DNA from 4 places in the Enterococcus raffinosus genome. Region 4 is predicted to be linked to each of the others. Evidence: predicted binding sites of a transcription regulator. Region 4 holds the regulator's gene; each other region holds the start of a gene.

Region 1 (7,415 bases), 700 kb from region 4:
TGAGGCTGTTTCTCCTACCTTTAAATCCATTGCTAAAAATATCGATTGGATTTATAAGGGAAGTCCTTGGAGCGGCGGTGAAGATATCGCTGGAGATATTATTTTCTGGGCTCTTAGAGATGCCGCAGCGCAAGCGGGCTACTATAAGGATGGCAAAAAGACGGAAGAATTTTGGCAGAAAGTTGATTCAGAATTATCGAAGGCTTATGAAAAAGGTCAATTGAAAAAGAAAAAAGAAATCTATCTCACCGCAACCGGGGACGGGAAATTAAGAAAGGATCTGCCCTTAGTAGGCGAATTCATGAAAAGCGGATTTGATTATACTGTTTTCTATAAAGAGTACGGTCAAGGGGCAGATGCTACGCTGGGACCAAAGGAAGATGTGGTTAAGGCAGAAAAATTATTAAATCATTCTTTTTCAGGAAACTGGCAAGATATTAATAATCCAGATTCAAACCCCGTTAAACTGGTAAGAACAGCAAAAATATCTAATCGAATCATTCAAGTTTATCGTGACCTGACTCCGATTTGGTTAGTCATCTGTGGATTCGGCTTAGTGATCATTCTCATTGGCAGTCTTTTTTCAAAAGCACAGTTAAAAATCTTTAGGGGGCTGCTGTTGATCATAGTAGGTATAGGATTATCTTACTTAATCTTCCTAATAGGGGTTTCCTGGTTCTGTTCATGGGCACCAGAACGGAAAGATTTGTTTATGATGATTTATACCGGAGCAGGCGTTCCTGTGATTCAATGGATCGAGATTCTTCTGTTCATTGGTATTATTCAAATACCTGCAATCGCTAAAAAAATTAATAAAAAAAATAGCTGAAGCCTTTAAGCTTGAAGTGACCCCAAAAAGTTAGACTTATTTCGGAGTAGAGAAATCTACTCCATTTTTTGTTTGTTAACATGACAATTATGCCGCTTTCTGTGCAGCTTTTCGAAATTGAACAGGGCTTCTCCAATTCAATTTCTGTTTCATCCGGTGATTGTTGTAGTAATAGATATAGTCATCGATCGCCGTTTTTAGTTCATCAAAACTGTGATAGGTTTCCCCATGAAAGATTTCTTGTTTTAGAAGACTGAAGAAGTTCTCCATGATTGAATTATCTAAACAATTTCCTTTGCGAGACATACTTTGAAAGATTTTCTGTTTCTTTAGTTTTTGCCGATAGGACTTCATTTGATAAGCCCACCCTTGATCCGAATGGAAGGTGCGACGATAGGGGCAATCAGCCGTGATCGCGATGGCTTCTTCTAAACCTTCCATAATTGCCAAGGCATTCGGCTTTTCTGAAATGCGGTACGAAAGAATCTCGCTATTATACATGTCCATGAACGGGTCTAGGTATAACTTTCTTTGTCGGATCACGCCTTTGGTATCTATTTCAAAATACTTGAATTCTGTTGTATCTGTCGTAATTTTTTGATGACAAATACTCGTATAAAAATGACGACGAATCCGGTTTTTCGCCACTTTTCCAATCTTTCCTCGATAAGAATTATAGCGACGTGATTTACGTGTGTAGGAACGGACTTCGATCCCTAGCTTTCGAATCAAACGTTGAACTTTCTTTTTATTGACATGAAATCCGCGATTTTTTAGTTCATTCGTCATTCGTAAACAGCCATAATTTTTATGTTCTTTACGAATACGAAGCATTTCGGCTTCGATTCCTTGATCGGGATTGTCTCTGTCAAATCGTTTTTGCCAGTACATAAACGTCGCTTTAGGAAAGTTTAACGTCTCAAGAAGCTCAACTAATTTGAATGATCCTCGGAGGCTGTTGATGATTCGTGCGATTGATTCGTTCGTCTTTGTTGGGCTTCCTGTTTTCGCAGCTTCCTCAGCTCTTTTAAAAAGGCATTCTCAATCTGAAGGGAACGCACTTGTTTTTCTAATTCTTTAATACGGTCTCGTTCTTCCGGTGTTGACTCAATTGAACGCTTCTTTTTCTGTTCTTTTTTCTCAGCCAAGGTAGATGGACGTCCTTTCGTTTTTGTGAGTCCATCGATACCATCATCCCGAAATTTTCTCATCCAACTGGCAATGAGAGACGGATTATTCATTTTAAGTACATTGGCAATTTCACGATAAGACAGCTCACTAGTTTGATATAACTCTATCGCATCCAACTTAAATTGAACAGAATAATTCGCATTTTTACGTTTTCTGAGAAGACCTTCTTCGCCAAATTCCCGGTAGGAATTCACCCAATCTAGTATTTGTTTCCTATCCTTAACCGAATGTATCTTTGCTAAATAGCTATAACCACCTTTCCCATCTAAGTATTCTTGAACTACTTTCAATTTGAATTCAAAACTATATTTAGCCATAAAAATACCGACCTCCAAGAGTTAGATTTTGGTCTAACTTTTGGGGGTCGGCTCAGCTTCAGCTATTTTTTTGTTATCGACATTTCAATCAGACCGGGAGATTCCAAATAAGAAATATTGGAAAAATCGTAAATACCTTCGTCTAATTTTCGTTTGAAATACTTATGTACAAAATCAACTTCCGATGGCAGGATGTTTCGATTGTCGTTTTTTAAAACAATCTCCGCATGTTTATAGGCATCCGTGTAGATGACCGTCGTGTTGCCGATCGTATAAACTTTAATCATATTTGCATCAGTGTTCTCCAGCTGATTATAAACCAATTGAGAATGACTATTTGTCACATTAATAAGTTTCATCCCGAAACACCTTCTTCCTTAACCTTACTTCATAATGTAATTATATAAGAAAGATTAAGAAAAAAGAAGGAGGTTGCTCATATTAATTAGAAAATTTGTACAATTTGATAAAAAAAAGGATTCTCGTTTTATACGAGAATCCTAAAGTCATTAGTTTTTGTCTTCTTTTGCTAGACGTTCAGGCTTTGACGTGATAACAATATGGTCTTCTTTATCAAGTTTAGCCTTAAGATCAGTAATCGTTGGATGATCTAGATAGAATTCAGCGATGCCGTCTTCAATATTTTCCTGGATCGTTCGACGAAGAGGTCGAGCGCCCATGGCAGGATCATATCCCAAATCAACCAATTTTTCTTTCACATTATCAGGAACATCGATGTGAAGCTTTTGTGAAGCTAACATTTCGTTCACATCTTCCAACATCAGTGAAACAATCTTCATCAAGTTTTCTTTTGATAATGAGCTGAATTCAACAATTCCGTCAAAACGGTTCAAGAATTCAGGTGCAAAGAAATCTTTTAACTGACCTAAGACAGAGCGAGTGACGCCTTCTCTAGCTGCACCAAAACCGACATTTGCTTCAATCTTGCCAGTCCCAGCGTTACTAGTCATAATGATAATTGTGTCTTTGAAGCTGACTGTCCGACCTTGAGAATCCGTCAAGCGGCCATCGTCAAGAATTTGTAGGAACATATGAAGCACATCTGGGTGTGCCTTTTCAATTTCATCCAATAAAATCAAGCTATAAGGATGACGGCGGACTTGTTCAGTCAATTGTCCAGCTTCCTCATAACCAACGTAACCTGGAGGAGAACCGATCAATTTAGAAACACTATGTTTTTCCATATATTCACTCATATCAAAGCGAATCATTGAATCACTTGAACCGAATAATTCTTCTGCTAATTGACGTGCCAATTCTGTTTTACCGACTCCAGTTGGTCCAACAAATAGGAAGGAGCCGATTGGACGGTTCTTCTTATTCAAACCAACACGGTTGCGGCGGATAGCTTTAGCAACTTTGTCTACTGCTTCATCTTGACCAATTACATGCTGTTTTAAATCAACAGCTAAGTTTTTCAATTGTGTCTGTTCTTTTTCCTTTAATTCGCCAACAGGAATACCTGTCCGTTTTTCAACGATTTTTTCCATATCTTTTTCAGAGATGACAGGTGTTTCTTCATCTGTTAACTGACGTTCTTTCATTTTTTGCAGCTTATTAATTTGATCACGGTAGTAGGCTGCTTTTTCAAAGTCTTCTTCTTGTGAAGCCTGAGATTTTTGTTGCTCAGCCTCTGCTAATTTTTTATCAATCGTTTTTGGATCCACAATCTGAATCGTTAAGTTTTTCTTTGAACCTGTTTCATCTAACAAATCAATTGCTTTGTCAGGTAAGAAACGGTCTTGGATATAACGGTTTGAAAGCTCCGCCGCTGCTTTGATCGCTTCATCTGTATATTTTACATGATGGTAATCTTCATAGCGAGGTTGCAGTCCCTTTAAAATCTCGATCGTTTCTTGAACAGAAGGTTCTTCAACACGAACAGGCTGCATCCGACGTTCTAAAGCTGCGTCCTTTTCAATAATGCGATACTCATTCAAGGTTGTCGCACCGACCATTTGCAGCTCACCACGAGCTAATGCTGGTTTTAAAATATTTCCAGCATCCATGTTGCCGTCTCCAGCAGCACCTGCACCAACGATTTCGTGAACTTCATCAATGAAGAGAATGATATTTTCAGCTTGTCGAATTTCTTCAATCAGCTTTTGCATTCTTTCTTCAAATTGACCGCGAATACCAGTGCCTTGAACAAGAGAAGCGACATCTAACCGGATAACTTCTTTATCCATTAATTTTTGTGGAACATCGCCATCTACGATCTTTTGCGCTAAGCCTTCAACTACGGCTGTTTTACCTACACCAGGTTCACCAATAAGAACAGGGTTGTTCTTTGTTCGGCGATTCAAAATTTCGATCACACGTTGAATTTCATCGTCCCGTCCAACGACTGGATCAATATTTCCTTCACGCGCTTGACCAGTAATGTTAATTCCATATTCATCTAATAAGCCACCGCCGCCATTTCCGCGAGGGGGTTGATTGTTAATTCCATTTCCGCCACCGAATTGTGTTGGTGGTGTTTGATCTGCAGCGCCTTGTCTTTGTTGCATTTGTTGAGACATTGAGCGGAACAAATCATCTAAACTTCCAAAACCAAAAGGATCATTTCCTGCCATTTGGGGCGCACCTCCAGCTTGATTCTTCAATTTTTGATAGCAACTTTGGCAATAATCTAATTGCTTTCGTTGACCATTGACATTTGCATATAAATGAATCGTTGCTTCATTTTCATGACAATTTTGGCAAAGCATTTTTTTCACCCTTTCAATAGTTGATTGTTTCTTCCATTGTACATCGAGTAAGCGAGTCTCGTAAAAAGATACGCTGGTCAGTTGTTTGACTTTCACTGACCTTAAAAACAATTATAACGAGATTTCAGATAAAAGCAAACACTTTGTTTCGTTTTTTAGCAATCGAAGTAGTCGAGTGCTAAAAAGAACAAAATCTGAATTTTTTACTATGTAGTATTGTTATGTAAAAAAAATGAAAGCAAGCGGGATAAGGAAGTTAAACGGTCTAGTCAGATATTTTAAGAAAGGGCATACATTTCGTATGAATAAATCGACTAAAATTGTTGTATCCACCGCAAAAAAATGGTAATCTAAGAAAATGAAGGGCTCAAAATGATGGATGTTATCATTAAAGCCCTAACATAAAAAAACATTTTTTTTATAAAGGAGAACGGTCAATATGGAAAAAAAAGATTTTCACGTAGTAGCAGAAACAGGGATTCATGCACGTCCCGCAACTTTATTGGTGCAAGCTGCAAGCAAATTTAACTCTGATATTAACTTAGAGTATAAAGGAAAATCAGTTAACCTTAAATCAATCATGGGAGTTATGTCTCTAGGTGTTGGCCAAGGTTCTGACGTTGTTATCTCTGCTGAAGGTGCTGACGAAAAAGAAGCAATGGAAGCAATTGTTGAAACAATGAAAAAGGAAGGATTATCTGAATAATGGTTGAATTACTAAAAGGTATTGCCGCAAGTGACGGTGTAGCCGTTGCGAAAGCTTATCTGCTAGTACAACCGGATTTATCTTTCAAGCAAAATAATGTAGAAGATACTGCTGCCGAAGAAAAGCGTCTTGATGACGCTTTGGCGGCTTCTTCTGCTGAACTAGAAAAAATTCGGGATAAAGCAGCGAAAAGCTTAGGTGAAGAAGAAGCACAAGTTTTTGATGCTCATTTAATGGTTCTTTCAGATCCAGAAATGATTGGTCAAATCAAACAACACATTCAAGATAATAAAGTGAATGCTGAAAGCTCACTTAAAGAAGTTACTGATATGTATATTGGCATGTTCGAAGCGATGGATGATAACGCTTATATGCAAGAACGTGCAGCAGATATTCGTGACGTTACAAAACGTGTAATGGCACATTTATTAGGTGTATCTCTACCAGATCCATCAATGATTGATGAAGAAGTAATTGTTGTAGCACATGACTTAACACCAAGTGATACTGCGCAATTGGACAAGAACTTCGTAAAAGCCTTTGTTACTGATATCGGCGGACGTACGTCTCACTCAGCAATCATGGCTCGTTCATTGGAAATCCCAGCAATCGTTGGTACGAAAGAAATCACTTCTAAAGCTAAAGAAGGCGATGTTCTTGCAGTTAACGGAATTACTGGTGAAACAATTGTGAACCCAACAGACGAACAAGCAGCTGAATACAAAAAAGCTGGCGAAGCTTATGCAACTCAAAAGGCTGAATGGGAAAAATTAAAAGATGCTGAAACAGTTACTGCTGATGGCAAGCATTTTGAATTAGCGGCGAACATCGGTACACCAAAAGACCTTGAAGGCGTTCATAACAATGGCGCTGAGGCAATTGGTTTATACCGTACGGAATTCCTATATATGGACTCTTCAGATTTCCCTACGGAAGACGATCAGTTTGAAGCTTATAAAGCCGTTTTAGAAGGCATGGGTGACAAACCAGTTGTTGTTCGTACAATGGACATCGGTGGAGACAAAGAGTTACCATACTTAACATTACCTCACGAAATGAATCCATTCTTGGGTTATCGTGCATTGCGTATCAGTTTATCTGAATTAGGCGACGATATGTTCCGTACACAGTTACGTGCATTGTTACGCGCTTCAGTTCATGGCAATTTACGCATCATGTTCCCAATGGTTGCAACATTAAAAGAGTTCCGTGCGGCGAAGAAAATGTTCAACGAAGAAAAAGAAAAGCTTGTTAACGAAGGCGTGAAGGTTTCTGATACGATTCAAGTCGGAATCATGATCGAGATTCCTGCCGCAGCTGTTTTAGCTGACAAGTTTGCAAAAGAAGTTGACTTCTTTAGTATCGGAACAAACGACTTGATTCAATACACAATGGCTGCTGACCGTATGAACGAACGCGTTTCATACCTGTATCAACCATATAACCCATCAATCTTACGTTTGATTAAAAACGTCATTGATGCAGCACATGCTGAAGGTAAATGGGCTGGTATGTGTGGCGAAATGGCTGGTGATCAAACAGCCGTTCCATTGCTAATGGGTATGGGATTAGATGAATTCTCTATGAGTGCGACATCAATCCTTAGAACTCGTAGCTTGATGAAGCGTCTAACAACGACT
Region 2 (7,415 bases), 900 kb from region 4:
GCTGAACGAGTAACCTTCGTTGGGTCAACGATACCCGCATCAATCATATTTACATATTCGCCAGAAGCAGCGTTGAATCCAGTGCCACGGTCAGCATTTTTCAGTTTATCAATGATTACTGATCCTTCGAAACCAGCATTTTCAGCAATTTGACGAACAGGTTCTTCTAAAGCACGTACAACAATCTTGATCCCTGTCGCTACATCGCCTTCAGCATCTAAATCAGACACTTTCTTGATCACGTTTACTAAGGCTGTACCACCACCAGAAACGATGCCTTCTTCAACAGCGGCACGCGTAGAGTTCAACGCGTCTTCAATACGTAGTTTCAATTCTTTCAATTCCGTTTCAGTAGCTGCACCAACTTTAACTACAGCTACTCCGCCAGCAAGCTTAGCCAAGCGTTCTTGTAATTTTTCACGATCAAAATCAGAAGTTGTTTCACCAATTTGGCGTTTGATCATTTCAACACGGTCAGTCAAAGCGGCTTTATCGCCAGCACCTTCAACAATTGTTGTATTGTCTTTATCAACGACAACTTTACCAGCAGTACCTAAGTTTTCGATTGTTGCTTCTTTAAGATCTAAGCCTAGGTCTTCTGTGATCACTGTTGCACCAGTTAAAATGGCGATATCTTCAAGCATTGCTTTACGGCGATCCCCAAAACCAGGTGCTTTAACAGCAACAACGTTAAAGGTACCACGGATTTTGTTTAATACTAATGTTGGTAATGCTTCACCATCTACATCATCAGCGATGATTAATAATGAACGAGATTGTTGTAGGACTTGTTCTAACAATGGCAAGATATCTTGAATGTTCGAAATTTTCTTGTCAGTAATCAAGATGTATGGATTCTCTAAAGCAGCTTCCATCTTATCATTGTCTGTTACCATGTATTGAGACAAGTAGCCGCGATCAAATTGCATTCCTTCAACGACATCTAATTCTGTATCGATCCCTTTTGATTCTTCAATAGTAATAACACCGTCGTTGCCAACTTTTTCCATTGCTTCAGCAATCAGTTTACCAACTTCTTCACTACCTGAAGAAACTGCCGCAACTTGTGCGATCGCATCTTTTGAATCTACTTCTTTAGAAATGCTGTGTAGTTCTTCAACTGCCGCTTTTGTAGCCAATTCAATCCCGCGACGAATGCCCATTGGGTTCGCACCAGCAGTAACGTTTTTCAAGCCTTCACGAACGATTGCTTGTGTAAGAACTGTTGCAGTCGTTGTTCCATCACCAGCGATATCGTTTGTTTTAGAAGCAACTTCAGAAACAAGTTTTGCGCCCATGTTTTCAAAATGATCATCTAATTCGATGTCTTTTGCGATGGTCACACCGTCATTCGTAATTAATGGTGAACCATAAGATTTCTCTAAAACAACATTACGTCCTTTTGGCCCTAATGTTACTTTTACTGTATCTGCTAATTTGTCTACACCGCGAAGCATTGCTGCACGTGCATCTTCAGAAAATTTAATATCTTTTGCCATGATTCTTTCACCTCATTATTTTTTATTCAACGATTGCCATAATATCTTTTGCAGCGATAATTAAATATTCACTGCCTTCATATTTCACTTCTGTACCAGCATATTTTTCAAACATTACCATATCACCAACAGCTACTGGCATTGGACTTTTTTGACCATTTTCCAGCACATTGCCTTCACCGACAGCCACAACTTTCGCTGTTTGTGGTTTCTCTTTTGCTGCAGAAGCTAAGACTAGGCCTCCAACTGTTTTTTCTTCTTCTTGAGTAACTTCAAGAATGACGCGATCACCTAATGGTTTTAACACAATAGATCCCTCCAACTAGTAATGATTTTTCAAATCGTTAGCACTCGATAACTAAGAGTGCTAACTCACAATTCTTATAATACCATTTTTGTTTCTTTTTGCAAGTCCTTCGTTTGCCTTTTTCTGATTTTTTATCTGGGAGGTTTTTCCTCAAAATGTGTTATACTTGGGAACAATAACTGTTTAGAAAGGAAAAACAATGAGCGAAAAAAAATATAGCTTTATAACCATCTTTACTTACGGATTGGTTCTGTTTTCTCCCATTGCTTTTTTACGTGTCTTTCAAGCAAATCCATCACAGATCATCCAATTGACGACACTGGCTTACTTTCTCGGTGCCGCATTAATGGTATTTTATCGTTTGAAATCACGTGTATTCGAGCTGGAGAAACAACAAAAGAATTTTTTGATTACTCTTTTGATAGGAATCGTTGGCATTCCTGCATCATTACTCTTGCAAATGGTTCTCTTACAAATTGAACAACGCTTCCTTGGACAATCGCTTTCTTCACAAAATACGCAAAATATCGTCCAATTGATTATGAACAATATGATTTTTATTTTAGCGACAACGTTCGCTGGACCAATTATGGAGGAATTTGTTTTCCGTCGCGCCATCTTTGGCGCATTAGAAAAGCGATTTGGTTTCTTCTTCCCTGCACTGTTGAGTTCGGCGCTATTCGCCTTTGCCCACAATGATGGTCATTACCTGCTATACGCCGGATTGGGCTTCTTGTTTTGCGGCATGTATCGCTATAGTGGACGTATTTGGACATCTATGATTACTCATGTAGGCATGAATCTCTTAGTGATTCTTACTCAATTAGCCCTTCAATCCTCGTAATGGATGATTCGAATTCTTTGCTATTTTATAAAAACCTCCTTAGACTAAAGGCAACACATAGTCTAAGGAGGTTTTTTAATGAAAATAGCCATTATCGGTGCCACCGGAAATGCAGGTTCTTTAATTTTAAACGAAGCGTTGAGTCGTGACCTAGCTGTTACTGCCATCGTAAGGCATCCAGAAAAGCTAAAGGTAAAGGTTCCAATTTTAGTGAAAGACTTATTCGAGCTTACTAAGAAGGATGTCGCATTTTTTGATGTAGTGATTGACGCTTTTCGTCCACCTAACGGTCAGGAGGAGCTTCATCAAACTTCTCTAAAACATCTCAGCACTATTTTACAAGGAACGGATACTCGCTTGATCGTTGTCGGCGGCGCCTCTTCTTTGTTTATCGATGAGAAGCACCGCATGATTGATGTCTCTGATCCTAAAGCTGTTTATTATCCAACCGCTTATAACATGTATCAAGCATTTATGGATTTAAGAGCTGCTCAGCAGTTGAATTGGACCTACATAAGTCCAGCGGCAAACTTTGTGCCAAACGGTGTACGCACCGGTCATTATCAAATCAGTGATGACCATTTACAAAAGAACGATGAAGGAAAAAGCGAGATCAGCATGGCTGATTACGCGATCGCAGTAATTGACGAAGTCATCGAACCTAGACATCTCAATCAGCACTTTAGCGTGTACAGTTGAGTCTTCTCAAAAAAATGGCAAGCCTGCTAAGACAGACTTGCCATTTTTTAAATTGCGAATAATTCCGTTGCACTATCAGGATCGGTATCAAAAATTTGAAATTGATGATTTACCCCAAGATCATAACGAGTCAATGTTTCCTCCATCGTCATATGGGCCAACTCTTTCATATTATTTTCCTTACTCAAGTGTCCCAAATAAATCCGTTTGGTCCGATCGCCAAGAATATCCGTCATGACTAAGGCACCATCATCATTGGATAAATGTCCTCGGTCACCTAGAATTCGCTGCTTCAAGCTCCAAGGATAGGCCCCCATCCGCAACATCTCTAAGTCATGATTGCTTTCAACTAAGTACGCATCTGCATCGCGAATCGTTCCGCGGACATGTTCACTCGCATAGCCAGTATCCGTCAGCATCACAAATGAATGACCATCTTTGTAGAAGCGGTAAAATTGTGGTGCCGCCGCATCATGTGAAACGCCAAAACTTTCGATATCTAAATCCCCAAAAGTTAAAACCTTTCCCATTTCAAAAATGTGCTTTTGCTCAACGTCTACTTTTCCAATCAAAGGAGACATTGCCTCCCAGGTCTTCTCGTTCGCATACACCGGCAGCTTATATTTTCGTGCAAGAACGCCGACGCCGTGAATATGGTCGCGGTGTTCATGGGTGACTAAAATCGCATCTAGATCCTCAGGTTTTCGATCGACCTCTGCTAATAGCGAAGTGATTTTTTTTCCACTCAATCCAGCATCAACCAGAATTCTTTTTTGCGGACTTTCTAAATACAATGAATTTCCAGTACTTCCGCTTGCTAAAATGCTGATATTGAAGGCATTATTCATCTCTAACATGAGCAATTGGTCCTCTCTTTTAAAACTGTCCTCAGTATACAACCCTTTTTATGGATTTTCCACCTTTGGAACTAAATTGTTTGTAATCACTTGATTATTCAACGCATTGACTTTCTCAATCTGCGTCGTCTTATCTGATGTCTTTATTCTGACAAACCAGACGGGGACATAGACATTCTTCTCTCGGACTTCGAGGGTTCGAAAATACCCTAGATAGATGTTCGTAATCGTTGATTTACTAGGAATATTATTATTGATATACAGTGTATTCAGAATTTCTTTTTCAGAATAAAGTGTCATCTTTTCACGCAGCGGCTCAATCTCTTTTAACCGCGTCTGAGTGTACTTCGAAACCTGCTCCTGATCATCATTTTTAACAATATCTAGCGTCACTCGAGACGTTTCATCAATAAAAGGAATCCCTTCATAGGTCTGTGCACCTACAATTTTTCCTAATTCATTGTCCTTTTTAGAGATGTCTGGCAGATAAGTGTATTCTTCGCCATCTACAATGAATTGTTTATCCTTCATAAGACGTCTGAAGCTGCTGGTCGCTTTTTTTAAATCAAAATCTGTGTCTCCAGTTGGCGTACTGCTTAAAACCTTATCAGAAATATCCCAAATTCCTGAAATCGTCGAACCGGCGCCTCCATTCACTAATGACTCGAACGTATCTTGCTCGGCACTTAAATAGTACCCCTCTTTATGATCATCCGTTACCTCATCCGTAACACTGATATCATCATTTTCGAGTCGCTGCAGGATGTCTTCTCTTTGATTAGAATTTGTGACTAAGCTTTGTTCATGCTGATTATTCCAATAAATACTAAAAAGGAAAATATTCAACCCGATAAAGACGAGAAAAAAGATCCATTCAATTTTTCTAAAATCCAATTAGCTCGCCTCCATTTCTAGGTTCCCTTGCATCAACTGATTCGCAGGATACCAAGTGTTGTCATATTTGACGAACCATTCTGGAGTTAAAGCTACTAATTTATTTACACCATCGATATCTTGCCATGTATAACCAATAATAAAGCTTTGTATTTTTGTTAAATCTATCCCGACCGCCGCTAAATTATTTTCAATTTCAAGGGTACTAGGTAATTCAACCTCTTCATCAGAAGGGATCGGTACCTGAACCGTATCCACACTCGTTTCAATTTTAATTTGCGGAGTGGCAGCATTAGGTTGATGCTCTATCTTTACGCTCATTTTCCCTTTCGAAGTTTGGCTGAAGATCGGATATCCTTCCACAAAAATCCGGTAATTTACTTGTCCATCATGATGATCGAAATAGCGTAAGTTCCCGACGGCTGTCCCTAACCGACTCACATAGTTAAAGCTTTGACTATAGATGCTTTCCTTTGCTAAGTCTTCTGGCAGTTCACCCGTAAATGTTACCAAGCGCTTTTGTTCGTCCATGATTAGTTCCTCATGGCCGCTTGAAAATGATCGCGCCCCATTTTCTTCTTCCTCTCCTTTTGCTTGATCAGGATTTTGGAAGAAGGCATTTCTAAAGAGAGAATAAGATTGGGTCGTCAAAATGTAACTGTATTTTTTTAAACGAACCCGTTCCTTGGTTCGCAGCAAACGAGGAACCAATGGATTTTCATCAGACATTGGTAGATACTTTCCCTGATTTTTTTGATAGATGGTTTCTAGACCAGAAAAATCTCCTGACATTGTCGCTTCATAAACAGTGTCCTTACTGTAATTCAAAAAACGAATCTTCTTCTTTGAAAAATCGATTTGAATTTTTGAAAAGGTAATACTATCTGCTTCCTTCAAAGAGTTCAAATTGATAGGCATATCAAAAACCTTGATATACTCAGTTAAAGAAAAACCGCCCTCATAGTTCAGCTCGATGCCACTGTCTAACCCATAATAGTTTTTGATCTCTTCTTCGCCTTGAGCGATTTCCTGCAACTGCCCAAAGGTACTCTCTGTTAAACGCGCTTGCGTGGTAGCTAATAAATTCTCACTGCTCGTTTGAAATTTCCCGTCGGACAAGTCCCAAATACCTCGTATAGGTAAAAAAGCATCGGTGGCTTTCGCATAATTTTGGTCGTTCTTTACTGTCTGTTTGCTTGTATTAATATCTGCTGTTTTAGAAGTAGGGCTAAGCCATATAGCGTACGTTAAGACGAGGCTGAGTAGTATCAGAGCAAAAAGTGCTACACGGATGATTCTTTCTGATAGTTTCATTCCCAGATATCCTCCTCATAAGGTTCATAAGGTAAAGAAATATAAAATGTAGATCCCTTACCTTCAACACTTTCGACCCAAATTTGACCTTGATGGGCCTTCATCACTTCTTTAGAGATGGCCAAACCTAGTCCTGTACCGCCTTGTTGACGCGCCCGTGCTTTATCTACGCGATAAAAACGTTCAAATACTTTTTCTAGGTCCTTCTTAGGTATGCCCAACCCTTCGTCAGAAATACTTAGTACCACATTGTTATGTGTTTCCATTAAGTGAACTTCGATTTTTCCGCCGTCAGGTGAATATTTGATTGCATTATTCATGACATTGTCAATTACTTGCATAATCTTGTCCGTATCGATTTCCACCCATAAATCGCGCTCGGTGAACTCACGGACGATGCGGTAATTTTTCTCTTGGCTATTCACCATCATATCGAAACGATCCAGGATATAATCAACCAGCTCATTGAAATTCACCAGCTCAAGATCCATTTGCTGCGCGCCTGAATCCATACGTGAGAGATTCAATAAATCATTGATCATACGAATCATACGGTCGGTTTCCCCAAGCGTCACATGGATAAATTCTGGTGCCACTGTTTTGTCTTGCCAAGCACCTTCTTCTAATGCTTCTAAATAACTGCGAACGCTGGTTAACGGTGTCCGTAATTCATGAGAAACATTGGATACGAACTGGCGTCGTTCCTCAGCGGTTTTCTCTTGCTCTGTAACATCGTGGAGTACGACAACCAAGCCACTGATAAATCCTGACTCTCGCCGAATCATAGCGAAATCAGATCGTAAGGTCATGTTTCCTTCATCAGAATCTGGTTTTGAGCGAGTAATCAAAATTTCTTCTGGTGTTTCTAATAATTTTCTCAAAGTATATTGCTCTTCTAAATCAAGCAAGGAGAGAATGGATTGACCGATCGCCTCTTCATTCGTCGTATCTAATAAGGAGAGCGCCATCTCATTAATGGTGATGACTTTCCCACGTCGATC
Region 3 (7,415 bases), 140 kb from region 4:
CGCAGTCAAATCCGTCAACTTCATAACTGTACCAATTGGAAAAACAGCAAGTGAACGACGCAATTCTTTTTCCCGCATAACATCTCCTCCTTGTTTTTTGATGTTGAAAAAAGGATACCATCCGTTAGACCAATCGTCAAGTCTTTATGTCACATTTTCTTACATATAAATTCCGAACGTTCGTTTTTATCAAAGAAAGCTTATTGTATCAAGGGTTGATTGGTTCAAAGAAATTGATATACTGGAGAAAAAAGACAGGAAGATGGAAGATTGTTTAAATTTGAAATTGGTCAAACCGTTGAACTAAAAAGGCCTCACCCAATGGCTGGGTTGATTGGAGTCGTTAGAGCTTCTTATGAAGAGAATCGTACCTATCTTGTGTATTTCAACCATGATTATCAATTAATCCTCCACGAAAATCAGCTTGAAATAAAAAAATCCGAAGTTCAACAACTTCGGATTTTAACTATTATGAATAATAAACTTCATTTACAGCGTTTGCTACCGCAACTTTAACATGTTCAAAGGTCAAGCCCCCCTGAAGATAGAGAGAATAAGGTTCTCTCAATGGACCGTCCGCACTGAGTTCAATACTTGCCCCTTGAATAAAGGTTCCTGCTGCCATAATGATATCATCTTCATAGCCAGCCATGTAAGATGGGATTGGGGCCACATACGCATCAATCGGAGAATATTTTTGAATCGCTTGACAAAACTGAATCATTTTCTCTCGATCTCGAAAGTCGATCAACTGAATCAAATCTGTTCGCGGCTGATCCCACTTGGGTGTAGATTCTAAATTGTACTCGGCCAACAAAGCAGAAGAGAAAATCGCACCTTGAATCGCTTGGCTTACTACATGAGGTGCCAAGAAGAAGCCCTGCAGCATGTCAAAGACACTCCCTAACATCGCGCCACCTTCCGCTCCAACTCCAGGCGTGGTTAAGCGATAAGCACATCGCTCAATCAACTCTTGTTTCCCAACAATATAGCCGCCAGTTTTGGCAATCCCTCCACCGGGATTTTTGATTAAGGAGCCCGCCATCAAATCCGCCCCGACTTGAGTCGGCTCCATTAGTTCTGCAAATTCACCGTAACAATTATCTACAAAAATAACAACGTTTGGAGCAATCGATTTAACAAAATCACACATTTCTTTGATTTTTTCAATCGTAAAAGAAGGTCGGGACGCATAGCCACGAGATCTTTGAATTGCCACTACTTTGGTCTTATCTGTTATCTTTTCCTTGATTTTATCAAAGTCGACGTTTCCATCCGGCAAAAGATTCACTTCATCGTAACCAATGTTGTATTCTTTGAAAGATCCAATACCATTTCCTTGTATTCCGATCACTTCTAGCAAAGTATCATAAGGTGTCCCAGTAATATAAAGCAGATCTTCACCTGGACGTAGCACACCAAACAATGATGTCGCAATGGCGTGTGTTCCTGAGACAATTTGAGGTCGTACTAATGCAGCCTCTGCTCCGAAAGTCTGAGCATAAACTGTTTCTAATACATCCCTGCCCTGATCGTCATTCCCATAGCCTGTTGAGGGTAAAAAATGACTTTCCGAAACATGGTTTTCTCGAAACGCAGTCAATACCTTCGCCTGATTTGATAACGCAACCTCTCTTATTTCCTGCAACCGCTTTGCAATCTTTTGATCAACCTGATCAATTATTTCAACCAACTCAGGTGCTAGGTTAGTCGTCCAATCCATCGTCCATTCTCCTAATCCAAAGAGATTTTTTCTTAGCAAATCCCCGTACAATATATTGTTCTTTTTCTTCATCAAAGCGCTCGCTCAACACAAGCGTTTCCCTTTTCATCTCATTCAAAGCCTGTCCTTCATCGGTATTTAAAGTCACTAAATAGGGCTCCAACAAGTTCATGATTTCTCGCTTGATGGCCTCTGCCAAGAGGTCTTTTCCCTTATTTGTTTTCGCAGAAATCAAAACACTTGGAAACAAGGTCGGTGCAAAGCTGAATTCATCAATTCGATCAGCTTTGTTATAGATAGTTAGCATTGGAATGTCGTCCATTTCCAGTTCCTTTAACAGTTCAATCACTGTCTTTTCCTGCTGCTGTCGATCCTCCGCACTTGCGTCTACAATATGAAGCAAAAGATCCATCCCTTTGCTTTCCTCTAATGTTGATTGAAAGGCATCAACCAATTGTGTAGGTAAATCCTGAATAAATCCAACTGTGTCTGTGATGGTCGTTTCCATTCCTTGTGGTAAATGCCATCGCTTAGTCAAAGGATCTAATGTCGCGAATAACTGATCTTCAGAATACGTGTCCGCATTCGTTAATAAATTCAGAATCGTTGATTTTCCAGCATTCGTATACCCAATCAAGCCCATTTGAAAAATACTTGATTGTTGCCGTTTTTGACGATTGCGCTCACGGTGTGCCTCGACTTCTTTCAATTCTTTTTTGATTGCTGAAATACGACGTCGAATATGACGTCGGTCTGTTTCCAATTTTGTTTCACCTGGACCGCGGGTACCAATCCCACCACCAAGTCGAGATAAGCTTTGACCTTGTCCAACCAACCTGGGTAATAGGTAATCCAACTGTGCAAGCTCTACTTGCAGCTTTCCTTCTTTTGAGCGGGCACGCTGCGCAAAGATATCTAATATCAATTGGATTCGATCAATCACTGGAACACCCACCTGAGCTTCAATAGTTTGGCTTTGGCGTGGTGAGAGGGCATGGTTAAATATCACCAAATCAGCTTCGTGTACATCGACAAGCTGAGCCAATTCCTCTACTTTCCCTTTTCCGATAATCGTTTGACGATCTACTCGAGGGCGCTTTTGTGTTAATGAAAAAACTATCTCGCCATGAGCCGTCTTGGTTAGTCCGGCCAACTCATGCATCGATTCTAAATAATTATATTTACTTTCGTCTGTCTCGACGCCGACTAATATGACTCTTTCTGACAATCCGTTTCCTCCTAATTTCATTAATAACGTTTCCGCTTCATAATGAATACTATTGTTTTACGCTGTGCACCTGTCTTATTTGTTCACCCATCAATTTTGATCATTCTCCTCTGCCAACCATCTCGTGATTTCCGCTTCAATGTCATTAATCACTTTCGGCTGCTGAACCAAATCAAACCAATGAACCGACATGCGATTACGGAACCATGTTAATTGACGCTTCGCATAGCGGCGCGAGTGTAATTTCACCTCTTCGAGCGCTGCCTCTAAGGACATTTCTCCAGCAAAATATGGAAACAATTCCTTATAGCCTATTCCCTGAGCAGCCTGAACATCCGGTGTTTCAGCAAGTTTCTTAGCCTCTTCCAGCAATCCTTGTTCAACCATAAGATCCACTCGGTGGTTAATTCGCTGATACAAAATTGCGCGATCTGTATTTAAACCAATCAAAAAGCTATCATAAAGTTTTTTAGGCTGGTCCTTAGGTTCAAGGATCGAATGACCGGTCAATTCAAACACTTCTAACGCTCGGATCATTTTTTTTCGATTATTAAAATGAATCTTCTCAGCCGCCAATGAATCAACTGCCTGTAATCTCTCCCATAATGCTTGGTTGCCATTTTTTTCAGCGAAATGCTCATAGCTTTTTCGTAATGTGTCATCTTCCGGCTCACCTTCACTACCAAGCTTGTAATCCCATAATAAAGATTGAATATATAACCCAGTTCCGCCAACGACAATTGGGAGTCTTCCACGTTCAGTAATCTCTTGAATGGTTTGCCTAGCTGCTACTTGAAAGTCAGCAACAGAATAGTTTTCATCTAACTCTCGAACATTAATTAAATGGTGGGGAATCCCATCCATTTCCTCAGGTGTTACTTTAGCGGTACCGATATCTAATCCACGATATACTTGCATAGAGTCTCCACTAATGATTTCTCCATTAAAGCGTTTCGCTAAATCAATACTTAAACTCGTTTTACCTACAGCGGTAGGTCCTACAATTGCAACTACTTTCATTGCTTAAACCTGCTTCTCGTTCGAATCGCTTTTTCTGGAAAGTCAGTAATGATACCAGCTAAGTTGTTCTCATAGCAGGTCATCATTGTTTCGTAAAGATTTGGTGTCCATGGGCGAATCGCTTTTTCAAAGTTTTTTACAATCTCTGGATGCTGTCTCACCCAGTCATAACTTGGATGCAGTCCTTCAATAAAATCTGTATCCAAGACGAGTTGATATTTTTCTAAGTCATTCTTCTGGATCAAGTCATATTGAACATCCGGTTCATACTCGTGCATGATTCGCAATGAATCAATATTAAAGCTTGTATACCAATAGGTGAAGGGCCATTCTTTACTCGTCATTACGTTTGATATTTTCTCTTCGATCCCTGGATAATGATATTTATTCGTCTTTATCTCAATACATAAGAAACCACGAAACCGCATCTGCAGCAGGAGGTTTAAAACTTCCTGCAGCGTGGATATCTTGGTAGCTTGATATTTTTCGTCAAACCAACTACCAGCATCTAATGCCTTAATTTCTTCCAGTGTTAACTCACGAATGAATCCCTTACCATCTGTGGTACGGTCAACACTTTCATCATGAATAACGACCAATTGCTGGTCCGCTGTTAAATGGACGTCAAGTTCAATTCCATCTGCGCCCGTTCGTACTGCCTCCATAAACGCCGGCAAGGTATTCTCCGGATGAGTCCCTGCACTCCCGCGATGAGCAATAATTACTGTCATTTACTTCACCTCGTTCATCATCAATAAAAAAACTCGTAAGTTTGTGAGTGTTGCTAAGCTACTATTGTACATTAAAATAGCGCAAAGGTTGTTTGGTAGAACGAGACAACTGTTGTTTCTTTTCATCTAATATTTCTAAAAGCTGTTCAGAAAAAGTTTCCATGACAATCCGTCCGCCTTTGTACGTATATCCCCCGATTTTTACCGTTTCTTCCGGAGATAAAATAACCTTTCGATGAGAAATATTTTTGAAAAATTCCTCAATTAAATAATTTGGTAGATAGAAATTATTTTGCGCCGTAAAGGAATTCAAATAGATGAAATCATCAATTGTGATATAGCAATCATCGAATGAATTAAATGTCACATACTCCTGCATTAACACATTTCGTTTTGATAAAATTTCATTTACTTTTTTATTTAAGAGATTAATGGTTTCAATTTCCTTTACCTGATGCTCCAATTCTCTTTCACGTCGATGACGCAAGTCAATATACTTAAACACAAAGTAAACCGCGATGCCTGTTAAGCCCGCTCCAATTAACACGCCGATTAGTCCAATAAATGCGATTTCCACGTTTTTCCCTCCTAATTCATCCTTATGAAATTATTTCTAAAAAATTGATTTTCACACGCCCTTCATCCCACAGAAATCATTTAAGTTGCGGCAATCTGACATCCTGTTATCATCGTTATTAATAGTACCATATTTTGATGTTTTGAGGATAGTTTGACCTGTTTAAAAAAACGAAGCCTAATATTTGACCAAAACTGACCAACGTTGTATACTTTTTTTAAGTTTTAGCAATCTAACCTCGTTTGTGCTAAAATAATTTATGAACACTATTTTAAGGAGGATTCACTATGAATTTAGTTCCTACAGTTATTGAACAATCATCTCGTGGCGAACGTGCTTACGACATTTATTCTCGTTTATTGAAAGACCGCATCATTATGTTGAGCGGAGAAGTGAACGACGATATGGCGAACACTATCATCGCCCAATTACTTTTCTTGGATGCCCAAGATTCTGAAAAAGATATCTATCTTTACATCAACTCTCCAGGCGGTAGCGTTTCTGCCGGCTTAGCGATTTTTGATACGATGAACTTTGTTAAAGCCGATGTCCAAACAATCGTCCTTGGGATGGCAGCTTCCATGGGAAGCTTCTTGCTGACAGCTGGTGCTAAGGGGAAACGTTTCGCCTTACCAAACGCTGAAATTATGATTCACCAACCCCTAGGCGGCGCGCAAGGACAAGCAACAGAAATTGAAATTGCTGCACGTCACATTTTGAAAACGCGCGAACGCTTAAACAACATTTTATCTGAACGCACTGGTCAACCGATCGAAGTAATCGAACGTGATACTGATCGCGACAACTTCATGACAGCCGAAGAAGCAAAGGCATACGGCTTAATTGATGAAGTGATGGAAAACAGCAGCGCTTTGAACTAAACGTTTAAAAACCGAGGATATCCTCGGTTTTTTTATTTTGGCTATTGATTATTAGCTGATACGAAAATAATTTCCTATAACCCAACCTCTTCAATAATCAAAAAAATCACAATACGATTTTTTTTCATTGATCGTCTCGTTATAGCGATGGTATTGCAAATACATTCTGCCTGTAAACAATCTCCACAAGTTCCTTTTTTGATACATGGCGTTTTTTCAAGGCCTAAACGATAGGCATTTAATGGTGCCGTATTTCGCCTAACCATTTCGACAGTCGTCTTCAGATCGCCATACACTTTTTTCATACTGACAAATGTAAATACATTGTCTGGACCATAGGTTAACGCAGCGACACGATTTCCTACGCTATCTACATTAACTAATTCTCCATCCTCGGTAATTCCGTTAATACTCGTCAAAAAATAATCAGCCAGCAGTGCCTGCTTCATTACTTGATGCCGTTCTTCTGCTGATTTTGTTTTTTCTCGATCAATCATTCGTTGACCGCGTTCATATAATTTCTCAATAATTTGCGATTGCTCTACAGTAACAGAACCTCCAAAACCTACCGACTGATCGGGAGCGATTTTCTCTAATGCTTTTTCTCTGGCTTCTTTTAAACTTTGACAAATAATCGGTTGAAAATTTCTTCGCTCTAATTTTCTGCTTAGGCTTTCTGCGGCAGCTACGTACCGATCTTTTTGATATTTCTCCATATCTACTCTCCTTAAGTCCTCATTTATAAGCTTTACTAGCTAAATTTTTTCAGCCAGACCTAAAACAACGAAATCCATCTTTACTTGAATTCTTCTTGTTCATTTTCAATGATTTGTGACTGATTGGCAACCAAAAAAACACCTAAAATAATTTTTAGGTGCGTGCAGCTGTTCTCTAAAAGCAATTAGTCCTTTAATATACTGTAGAATTCGCTCATTAGTTACTTCAAATGAACCTGTATGCCTTTATTCATGAATTAAAAAATGAAAAGTGACCTCTCAATAAAGGGTGAAAAATGATAGCAAAAAACCAGATGATTAGCTAAATAACCGATCATCTGGCTTCTTCAGATTTCTTACTAGGAATTTCAATGACAAACTGTTCACTTTATAGGTAATCCACAATGAACTTGTAAAACTTTTATTTTATTCTTTTTGTGAATAGCCGGTTTGATAGTCGATGTTAATTCCTTCTTGAACGTTGTAAATAAAGAGATTAAATGAAATCTGACCGTCTTCAATACTTTGCGCTTCCATCT
Region 4 (7,415 bases):
TATCTTTTTCTACACCAAAAATCGCTTCTTCAAATTCCAAATTAATTGAGTATTGAAGGTCAGCACCTTGTCTCGGCGCTTTAGGATCGGCTTGACGAGAACCGCCTCCACCGAAGAACGATTCAAAAATATCTTCAAATCCAAATCCACCCGCTCCGCCAAAACCACCAGCGCCACCGAATCCACCTGCTCCGCCAGCTCCAAAGTTTGGATCTGTTCCAGCATGTCCATATTGATCGTAAGCAGCACGCTTCTGCGGGTCGCTCAGGATCTCATAAGCTTCTGAAATTTCTTTAAACTTTTCTTCAGCATCGGCCTCTTTGTTAATATCCGGATGGTATTGTTTGGAAAGCTTGCGGTATGCCTTTTTGATTTCATCATCCGAAGCCCCTTTTTGTACCCCAAGGACTTCGTAATAATCCCGTTTTGTAGCCATTGGCTTCCCTCCATAATTTCATAGAATCGTTAGTATTGTATCACACTCAAATTCGATACGATACTTTTCTTAGATTTTTTCTAAAGGAATGGCTAATCTTGAAAGAAAAAAGGCCAAAGCGATGACTTTGGCCTTTATCAACGAATCAATTATTTGTCGTCATCGTTAACTTCTTCAAAATCAGCATCCACGACATCATCCGCGCCGCCTTGAGCTGCGTTTGGATCAGCCTCAGCTTGTTGTTGTGCTGCTTGTTCATAAAGTTTAACTGTTAAGTTTTGTACGATTTCGTTCAATGCGTCACGTTTTTCCTTCATTTGTTCGATATCGTTTGCTTCAACTGCCGCTTTTAATTCGTCACGAGCATCTTCCGCTTTCTTAACTTCGTCAGCATCCACTTTGCCTTCTAATTCTTTCAATGTTTTATCAACAGAGAATAGCAAAGCATCTACATCATTACGTAAATCTACTTCTTCTTTACGAGCTTTATCTGCATCAGCATTTGCTTCAGCATCTTTCACCATACGTTCGATTTCATCATCTGATAAACCTGATGAAGATTTAATTGTGATTTTTTGTTCCTTTTGTGTACCCAAGTCTTTCGCAGAAACATTTACAATCCCGTTTTTATCAATATCGAAGGATACTTCGATTTGAGGAATTCCACGTGGTGCCGCAGGAATATCAGTCAATTGGAAACGACCTAATGTTTTATTGTCTGCTGCCATTGGACGTTCACCTTGTAAAACATGAATGTCTACGGCTGGTTGATTGTCAGCGGCCGTTGAGAATACTTGTGATTTGCTTGTTGGGATTGTTGTGTTACGATCAATTAGTTTCGTGAACACACCACCCATAGTTTCAATACCTAATGATAATGGTGTTACATCTAGCAATACTACGTCTTTGACATCACCAGTGATAACCCCACCTTGAATGGCTGCACCCATAGCTACAACTTCATCTGGGTTAACTGATTTGTTTGGTTCTTTTCCAGTTTCTTTACGTACCGCTTCAACAACAGCTGGAATACGAGTAGAACCACCAACTAGAATAACTTCGTCAATATCAGATTGACTTAATCCAGCATCTTTCAAAGCTTGACGAACAGGGGCTTTTGTACGTTCTACTAAATCAGCCGTGATTTCGTCAAATTTTGCACGTGAAAGAGTTGTTTCTAAATGCAATGGACCAGCATCTCCAGCAGTGATAAATGGTAAGCTAATTTGAGTTGAGCTAACGCCAGACAAATCTTTTTTAGCTTTTTCAGCAGCATCTTTCAAACGTTGCATTGCCATTTTGTCTTTAGATAAATCAATACCGTTTGCTTGTTTGAAATCAGCAACTAAATAATCAATGATCTTGTTATCAAAGTCATCCCCACCTAGACTGTTATCACCAGCAGTTGACAATACATCAAAGACGCCATCGCCTAATTCTAGGATAGATACGTCGAAAGTACCACCACCAAGGTCAAATACTAGGATTTTTTCGTCTTTATCTGTTTTATCTAACCCATATGCTAAAGCTGCTGCAGTTGGTTCGTTGACGATACGTTCAACTTCTAATCCAGCAATTTTACCAGCATCTTTTGTTGCTTGACGTTGTGAATCATTGAAATAAGCTGGAACAGTGATAACTGCTTTTTCAACTTTTTCACCTAAATAGTCTTCAGCAAAACCTTTAATGTATTGTAGAACCATTGCAGAAATTTCTTGTGGTGTATAAGATTTTCCGTCTGCTTCTACTTTATAGCCAGCTTCACCCATATGACGTTTAATTGAAGAAATCGTGTTTGGGTTTGTTACTGCTTGACGTTTCGCTACTTCACCAACTTGAATTTCACCATTTTTAAATGAAACGACTGAAGGTGTTGTACGATTTCCCTCAGGATTAGTGATGATTTTAGCTTCTCCGCCTTCTAAAACAGCAACTGCTGAATTTGTAGTACCTAAGTCAATACCAATAATTTTACTCATAATTGAAAATCTCCTTTTCTATTATATGTTTAATTTAGTAGTCTCTATATTTATTGTGCTACGATCACCATTGCTGGACGCAACACGCGATCATGTAGCTGATACCCTTTTTGCAAAACATTAACAACCGTATCAGGTTCAACATCACCCTCCGCAGGAACAGTTTGGACTGCCTGATGCAGATTTGGATCAAAAGCTTTACCTTCAGCTTCGATTTCCGTAATGCCTTCTTCTTTTAAAGCAACTGTTAAACTTTCAAGAACCATTTCAACACCTTTTTTTAAGCTTGCTCCTTGATCATCCGTAACTTCAGTTGCTAGGGCTCTCTCTAAATTATCGATCGCAGGTAATAATTTTTTCCCGAGATCTTGTGAACGATATCGAACTAATTGTTCGCGTTCGTTTTTGTTGCGGTTAGACATATTCGCAATTTCAGCACGAGCTCTTAGGAATTTGTCTTCCATTTCGTTAAACTTGCTTGTTAGTTCCTCAACTTCAGAAACTTCAGGAATATCTATCTCTTCCGCTTCTTTTTCGTTCGAATCATTTTCAGTTGTTTCAACTTCATCTAATTCTTCTTCAACTTCTTGTTTCTTTTCTTCTGCCACTACGCCTACTCCCTTTCTTTTTAGGAATCGTTTCTAGTGATATAAATCCAAAGAACGATAATAATCGTCCAATGCATTTGTCAACTCGTATCGGAATACTTCCAATAAACCGAAAATTTTGGAATATGGCATGGACGTAGGTCCTAACAATGCAATGGTTCCTCGACCATGACCACGTATTTCATAATTAGCCTGAATCATGCTTAGATGATCAAACAAGTCATTCCCCATTTCAGTTCCGATCCGGACATGAATATTATTATCAGAAGGTAATAATAGTTGGGTCAGCTCATCAGAATTCTGCATCAAGGAATACATCGACTTCACGTGGCTGAGATCTTGGTCTGGATTAAAATTCAAAATATTCATCCGCCCACTCACAAACACTTTGTCCTCAAAAGCATCATTCAATACCACATCAAATAGATGACTAATTCCTTCAGTTGTTTGGAAATAACGATGTAAGATCATTGGAATTTCGGTTCTCAACTTTTGATAAACACTTACCAAAGGCTGTCCAACTAAACGATCGTTAATTATTCGAACCATTTTTTCCAAGTCTTGACTATCAACATTTTCAGGTATGCGAAAAACTTGGCTTTCAACATTCCCCTTATCCGTAACGATGATCGCCAAAATCTGCCGGTCATTCAATGGAACGATTCTGAAACCAGTCAATGTTCGATCTTTCATTTCAGGACCTAACGAAAACGCCGTATAGCTTGTAACTTGTGAAAGTATTTTGGCAGATTGTTGAATGATATCATCAATTTCATGGATATCTTTCTTTAACGATCTGCGTATCTGATCTACTTCTTGATTACTCACCTTTGCTGGCGTCAGTAAATGATCCACATAATAACGATAGCCTAATGCAGAAGGAATTCTTCCAGAAGAAGAATGAGTTTTTTCTAGTAGACCCAATTCTTCTAAAGCTTTCATATCATTTCGGATAGTCGCGGAACTTGCTTTTACGCCTTCTTCCATCAAACTTTTTGATCCAACCGGCTGCCCTGTGTTGGTAAAGTCTTGGATGATTAAGCTGAGAATCAGTTTCTGTCTTTCCGTTAACATTCTTCTCATCCTTTAGTTAGCACTCTTTCTTTTTAAGTGCTAACTCGATTATTAATATACCACATCTGCTTTATAAGTCAAGAAAAAAATACAAAAAATTAGCACTCGATATGCGAGAGTGCTAATTGGGTTTGCTCAATAAAAACTTCTCGAAAACGTCATTTCCTCTAAATAAGCCTTGTCGTGTTAAAAAGACGCGTGAATCCGTCTCTACTAAAAGGTTTTGCTCCTTCAAATCGTTAATAACTTCACCATAAATCTCTGACATACTATGGCCGAAACGCTCGAAAAAAACAGCCTTTTCTACACCTAAAATTTTTCTTAAGCCTAAAAACATCTCTTCTTCAATCTGCTCATAAAGAGAGACCTGTTCTTCTTCAAGCACTGGTAATTTTTCTTCATTCAATGATCTCAAATAATGCTGAATAGGTCCGCGATTTTTATAGCGCCGATTTCCAATATACCCGCTGGCACCTGCACCAAGCCCAAAATAATTCTGATTGTTCCAATATACAAGATTGTGTTGACTTTCAAATCCTGGTTTGGCAAAATTACTGATTTCATATTGCTTTCGCCCTGCTTTTTCCATCGCTTCAATCGTTTCCGCATACATTTGTGCTTCTAATTCTTGCTCCGGCAGATGCATTTTTCCGCGCCGTACCCAATTCATAAACATTGTCTGGTTTTCTAAAATTAATGAGTACAATGCGTAATGTGGTAAATCTAATTCCAACGCGCGGGTCACAGTATCCCGAAAACTTTCCAAACTTTGGCCTGGCAGAGCATAGATTAGATCAATTGTCACATTCTGAAACTCTTTTTCCTCTAACAATTGAATGGTTTGATAGACATCCTGTGCTGTATGTTTACGGCCTATTTTTTTTAATAAACGATCATCAAAGGTTTGAACACCCATCGACACTCGATTAACCTCATAATTTTTCATTACATCCAATTTATCAGCGGAAAGATCACCGGGGTTTGCTTCAATTGTGAATTCACCTTCTGTATATGGGAGTATTTCTCGCAAGCCACTTAATAATCGATCTAGCTGTAGAGCGTTCAATGAAGTTGGTGTTCCACCTCCAATGTAGAGTGTCTTCATATTATCGATTGGATTTTGTTCAAGGGTGAAACGCGCTTCCTTTAATAAAGCGTCAATATATTCATCTACAGGCTGACCTTCAAGAAAAACCTTATTGAAATCACAGTAATAACAGATGTGTTCACAAAAAGGAATGTGAATATAAGCTGAAGTTGATTGTGTCATTGTATTCCTCTTTCTTCTATTAAATAGTAACAGAAGTATTCTATCATAATTAGTGTTTTTATTAGTGAACTATAGGATTTAATAATGAATAAGAGGCCGTGACATAAGTCATAGTCTTTAATAGGAAAAAATTGGCGTCCATAAATCAGTAAATGATTTATGGACGCCAATTTCTATGTACCCAAGGTGCCCAGCCGTTTCATTGCCGCTAACTTTCTCATATTCAATGCCATGATAAGGATGCCCGTTTCCTTTTTCACCTTTTCCATGCCTCGAACATGGTACCGAGTGAAATGCAAACAAGCCTTCATCCATCCAAAAACAGGTTCTACGTCAATTTTTCTTTGTGCGTAGATTTTTCCATTTTCAGGTTCTGAAAGCAAGGTGCGTTGTTTGGCTTTAAAATATTCTAACGAAGGATTGACCTTAATGATGCGTGTATTTCCCCCTTGGGTCAACGCTTCTTGAATCACTTCTTTGTTTTCTGTGTATTTCTCTGCTTTGTATTCTTTAAAATCTCGGACAAACCCATCGACTTTATCCGTCTCTGTTCTGTACGCATTGAAATTAAAACGAACACCTTTTGGATCAAGATAATAATCCTCTTGTTCGTTGTACGTCCAATTCATCACTTTTCGTTCGTCCGATTGCCACTTCTTACTCTGTTCTTTCAACATCGTTGAGTAAGGGATCAATGCAGTGTGGTTCGGTAGTTCATCTTCAAGGTACCGATAATTTTGTTCTGAACCATACCCTGCATCCGCGACAATATGCATTGGGAGGCGATTCGCCACGTTCAATTTTTTTATAAACGTGGGAAAGGTTTTGGTATCCGTTGGATTTTGATAGACATCATAACCCAAAATGAACTGATTACTGGTGGCTATTTGAAGATTGAACGCAGGTTTTAATTGCCCATTGCGCATAGGATCTTCTTTGACACGCATAAATGTGGCATCGTTATCTGTTTTTGAATAGCTATTGCGGGCACCACAAATAACTAAGCGCTGTTGATGATCGACCATTTTTTCACGCCGTTCATTTAGTTTTCGTGTTTGTGCTTTTAATAAACGGCGCTGCTGTTTGGCTGGATTTGGTGAAACCTTTCTGGTTTCAAGTACTTCTTGTTCCAATTCTTCTAGCCGTATTTCCAACCTCGTCAGTACTTCATCTATCATATCTAATGTGAGTGAGGTTCCTTCAGGAACGTGACTCGCTAAATGTGCCTCTTTCAGTTCAGACATCAAAGAGACGATCTGCTCACGATTCATTTTGTCATAGTTGAGCGTGGTCTTTTTCCAAACAAAACTGTATTTATTGGCATCTGCGAGGAGCTTCGTTCCATCGATAAAAATCGAATCATTAATCAATTGTCGCTCTCTTAAATAATGGACCAACGAATCCAACCCTTTTTCGATCAATGTTTCTAACTCATTGGAAACACGAAAGCGGGCAATGGTTCGATAGGTAGGCATCTGTTCTTGGGTCAACCAACGAGCCGGTAGGCTTTCTTCTGCCAACTGTTCAATTTTCCGACTGCTAAACACACTACGGGTATAGGCAAAAAGAACCAGTTTTAACATCGCACTCAAATCATAGTTCCGGGGACGACCAAAAAGATAGGAATCCGTGATTTCAAGAGATTCAACGAGTTCATTAATAAACCAAGCAGTGCTGTCTTTTTTTGGAATATAAGAAGTTGTGATATCTAAAGTGAGTTGATTCATGTTATAATTTGTATGCATGATTTTGATCCTTTCGGGGATTGAATGATTTAGAGTACGGGTGCTACCGTACTCTTTTATTTTACCCAAAAAGCACTAGAAAAGGACGTTTTTACGTCGTTTCTAGTGCTTTTTTTTGAGACTTATGTCACAGCCTCCGATTGTAAAAAGCTTACTCCGTCAGAAATTTATTAATCGCTTTCGCATTTACCTCAGAATCAATTTCCAACACACTTCCACTAGGCGTGTCATTATTAAACTCCCACGACTTATCGATTGGAATAGATAGTGTTTCGACTTTTTTAGTGTTTCCAAGAGCAAAGT

Evidence for each region. Region 4 encodes HrcA, which represses chaperone genes, less so after heat shock. Its sites were predicted from a motif close to TTAGCACTCNNNNNNNNNGAGTGCTAA; they were not measured.
Region 1: J9537_RS09885 (ATP-dependent Clp protease ATP-binding subunit) is a predicted target of HrcA. The motif match lies at 5,225-5,251, and genes of this name have one in related genera.
Region 2: groES (co-chaperone GroES) is a predicted target of HrcA. The motif match lies at 1,844-1,870, and genes of this name have one in related genera.
Region 3: clpP (ATP-dependent Clp endopeptidase proteolytic subunit ClpP) is a predicted target of HrcA. The motif match lies at 5,504-5,530, and genes of this name have one in related genera.

The regions. Positions count from the first base shown of each region.
Region 1 is NZ_CP072888.1:2,010,671-2,018,085, reverse strand. Features, by position in the region: gene J9537_RS09900 (hypothetical protein) at 1-829, shown strand, start outside; one part of gene J9537_RS09895 (IS3 family transposase) at 917-1,860, opposite strand; one part of gene J9537_RS09895 (IS3 family transposase) at 1,860-2,337, opposite strand; gene J9537_RS09890 (DUF1827 family protein) at 2,400-2,696, opposite strand; gene J9537_RS09885 (ATP-dependent Clp protease ATP-binding subunit) at 2,847-5,069, opposite strand; gene J9537_RS09880 (phosphocarrier protein HPr) at 5,509-5,775, shown strand; gene ptsP (phosphoenolpyruvate--protein phosphotransferase) at 5,775-7,415, shown strand, end outside.
Region 2 is NZ_CP072888.1:2,210,993-2,218,407, forward strand. Features, by position in the region: gene groL (chaperonin GroEL) at 1-1,499, opposite strand, end outside; gene groES (co-chaperone GroES) at 1,522-1,806, opposite strand; gene J9537_RS10845 (CPBP family intramembrane glutamic endopeptidase) at 2,006-2,650, shown strand; gene J9537_RS10850 (NAD(P)-dependent oxidoreductase) at 2,729-3,349, shown strand; gene J9537_RS10855 (MBL fold metallo-hydrolase) at 3,397-4,206, opposite strand; gene J9537_RS10860 (two-component system regulatory protein YycI) at 4,255-5,100, opposite strand; gene J9537_RS10865 (YycH family regulatory protein) at 5,101-6,414, opposite strand; gene walK (cell wall metabolism sensor histidine kinase WalK) at 6,411-7,415, opposite strand, start outside.
Region 3 is NZ_CP072888.1:1,170,438-1,177,852, reverse strand. Features, by position in the region: gene J9537_RS05780 (MerR family transcriptional regulator) at 1-78, opposite strand, end outside; gene J9537_RS05775 (hypothetical protein) at 271-516, shown strand; gene J9537_RS05770 (methionine gamma-lyase family protein) at 470-1,723, opposite strand; gene hflX (GTPase HflX) at 1,707-2,951, opposite strand; gene miaA (tRNA (adenosine(37)-N6)-dimethylallyltransferase MiaA) at 3,042-3,971, opposite strand; gene J9537_RS05755 (glycerophosphodiester phosphodiesterase) at 3,968-4,702, opposite strand; gene J9537_RS05750 (hypothetical protein) at 4,764-5,279, opposite strand; gene clpP (ATP-dependent Clp endopeptidase proteolytic subunit ClpP) at 5,567-6,160, shown strand; gene J9537_RS05740 (lactate utilization protein) at 6,235-6,876, opposite strand; gene J9537_RS05735 (DNA/RNA non-specific endonuclease) at 7,303-7,415, opposite strand, start outside.
Region 4 is NZ_CP072888.1:1,308,365-1,315,779, reverse strand. Features, by position in the region: gene dnaJ (molecular chaperone DnaJ) at 1-436, opposite strand, end outside; gene dnaK (molecular chaperone DnaK) at 586-2,415, opposite strand; gene grpE (nucleotide exchange factor GrpE) at 2,466-3,023, opposite strand; gene hrcA (heat-inducible transcriptional repressor HrcA) at 3,057-4,097, opposite strand; gene hemW (radical SAM family heme chaperone HemW) at 4,219-5,367, opposite strand; partial or broken gene J9537_RS06450 (IS1182 family transposase) at 5,568-7,112, opposite strand; gene J9537_RS06445 (LCP family protein) at 7,264-7,415, opposite strand, start outside.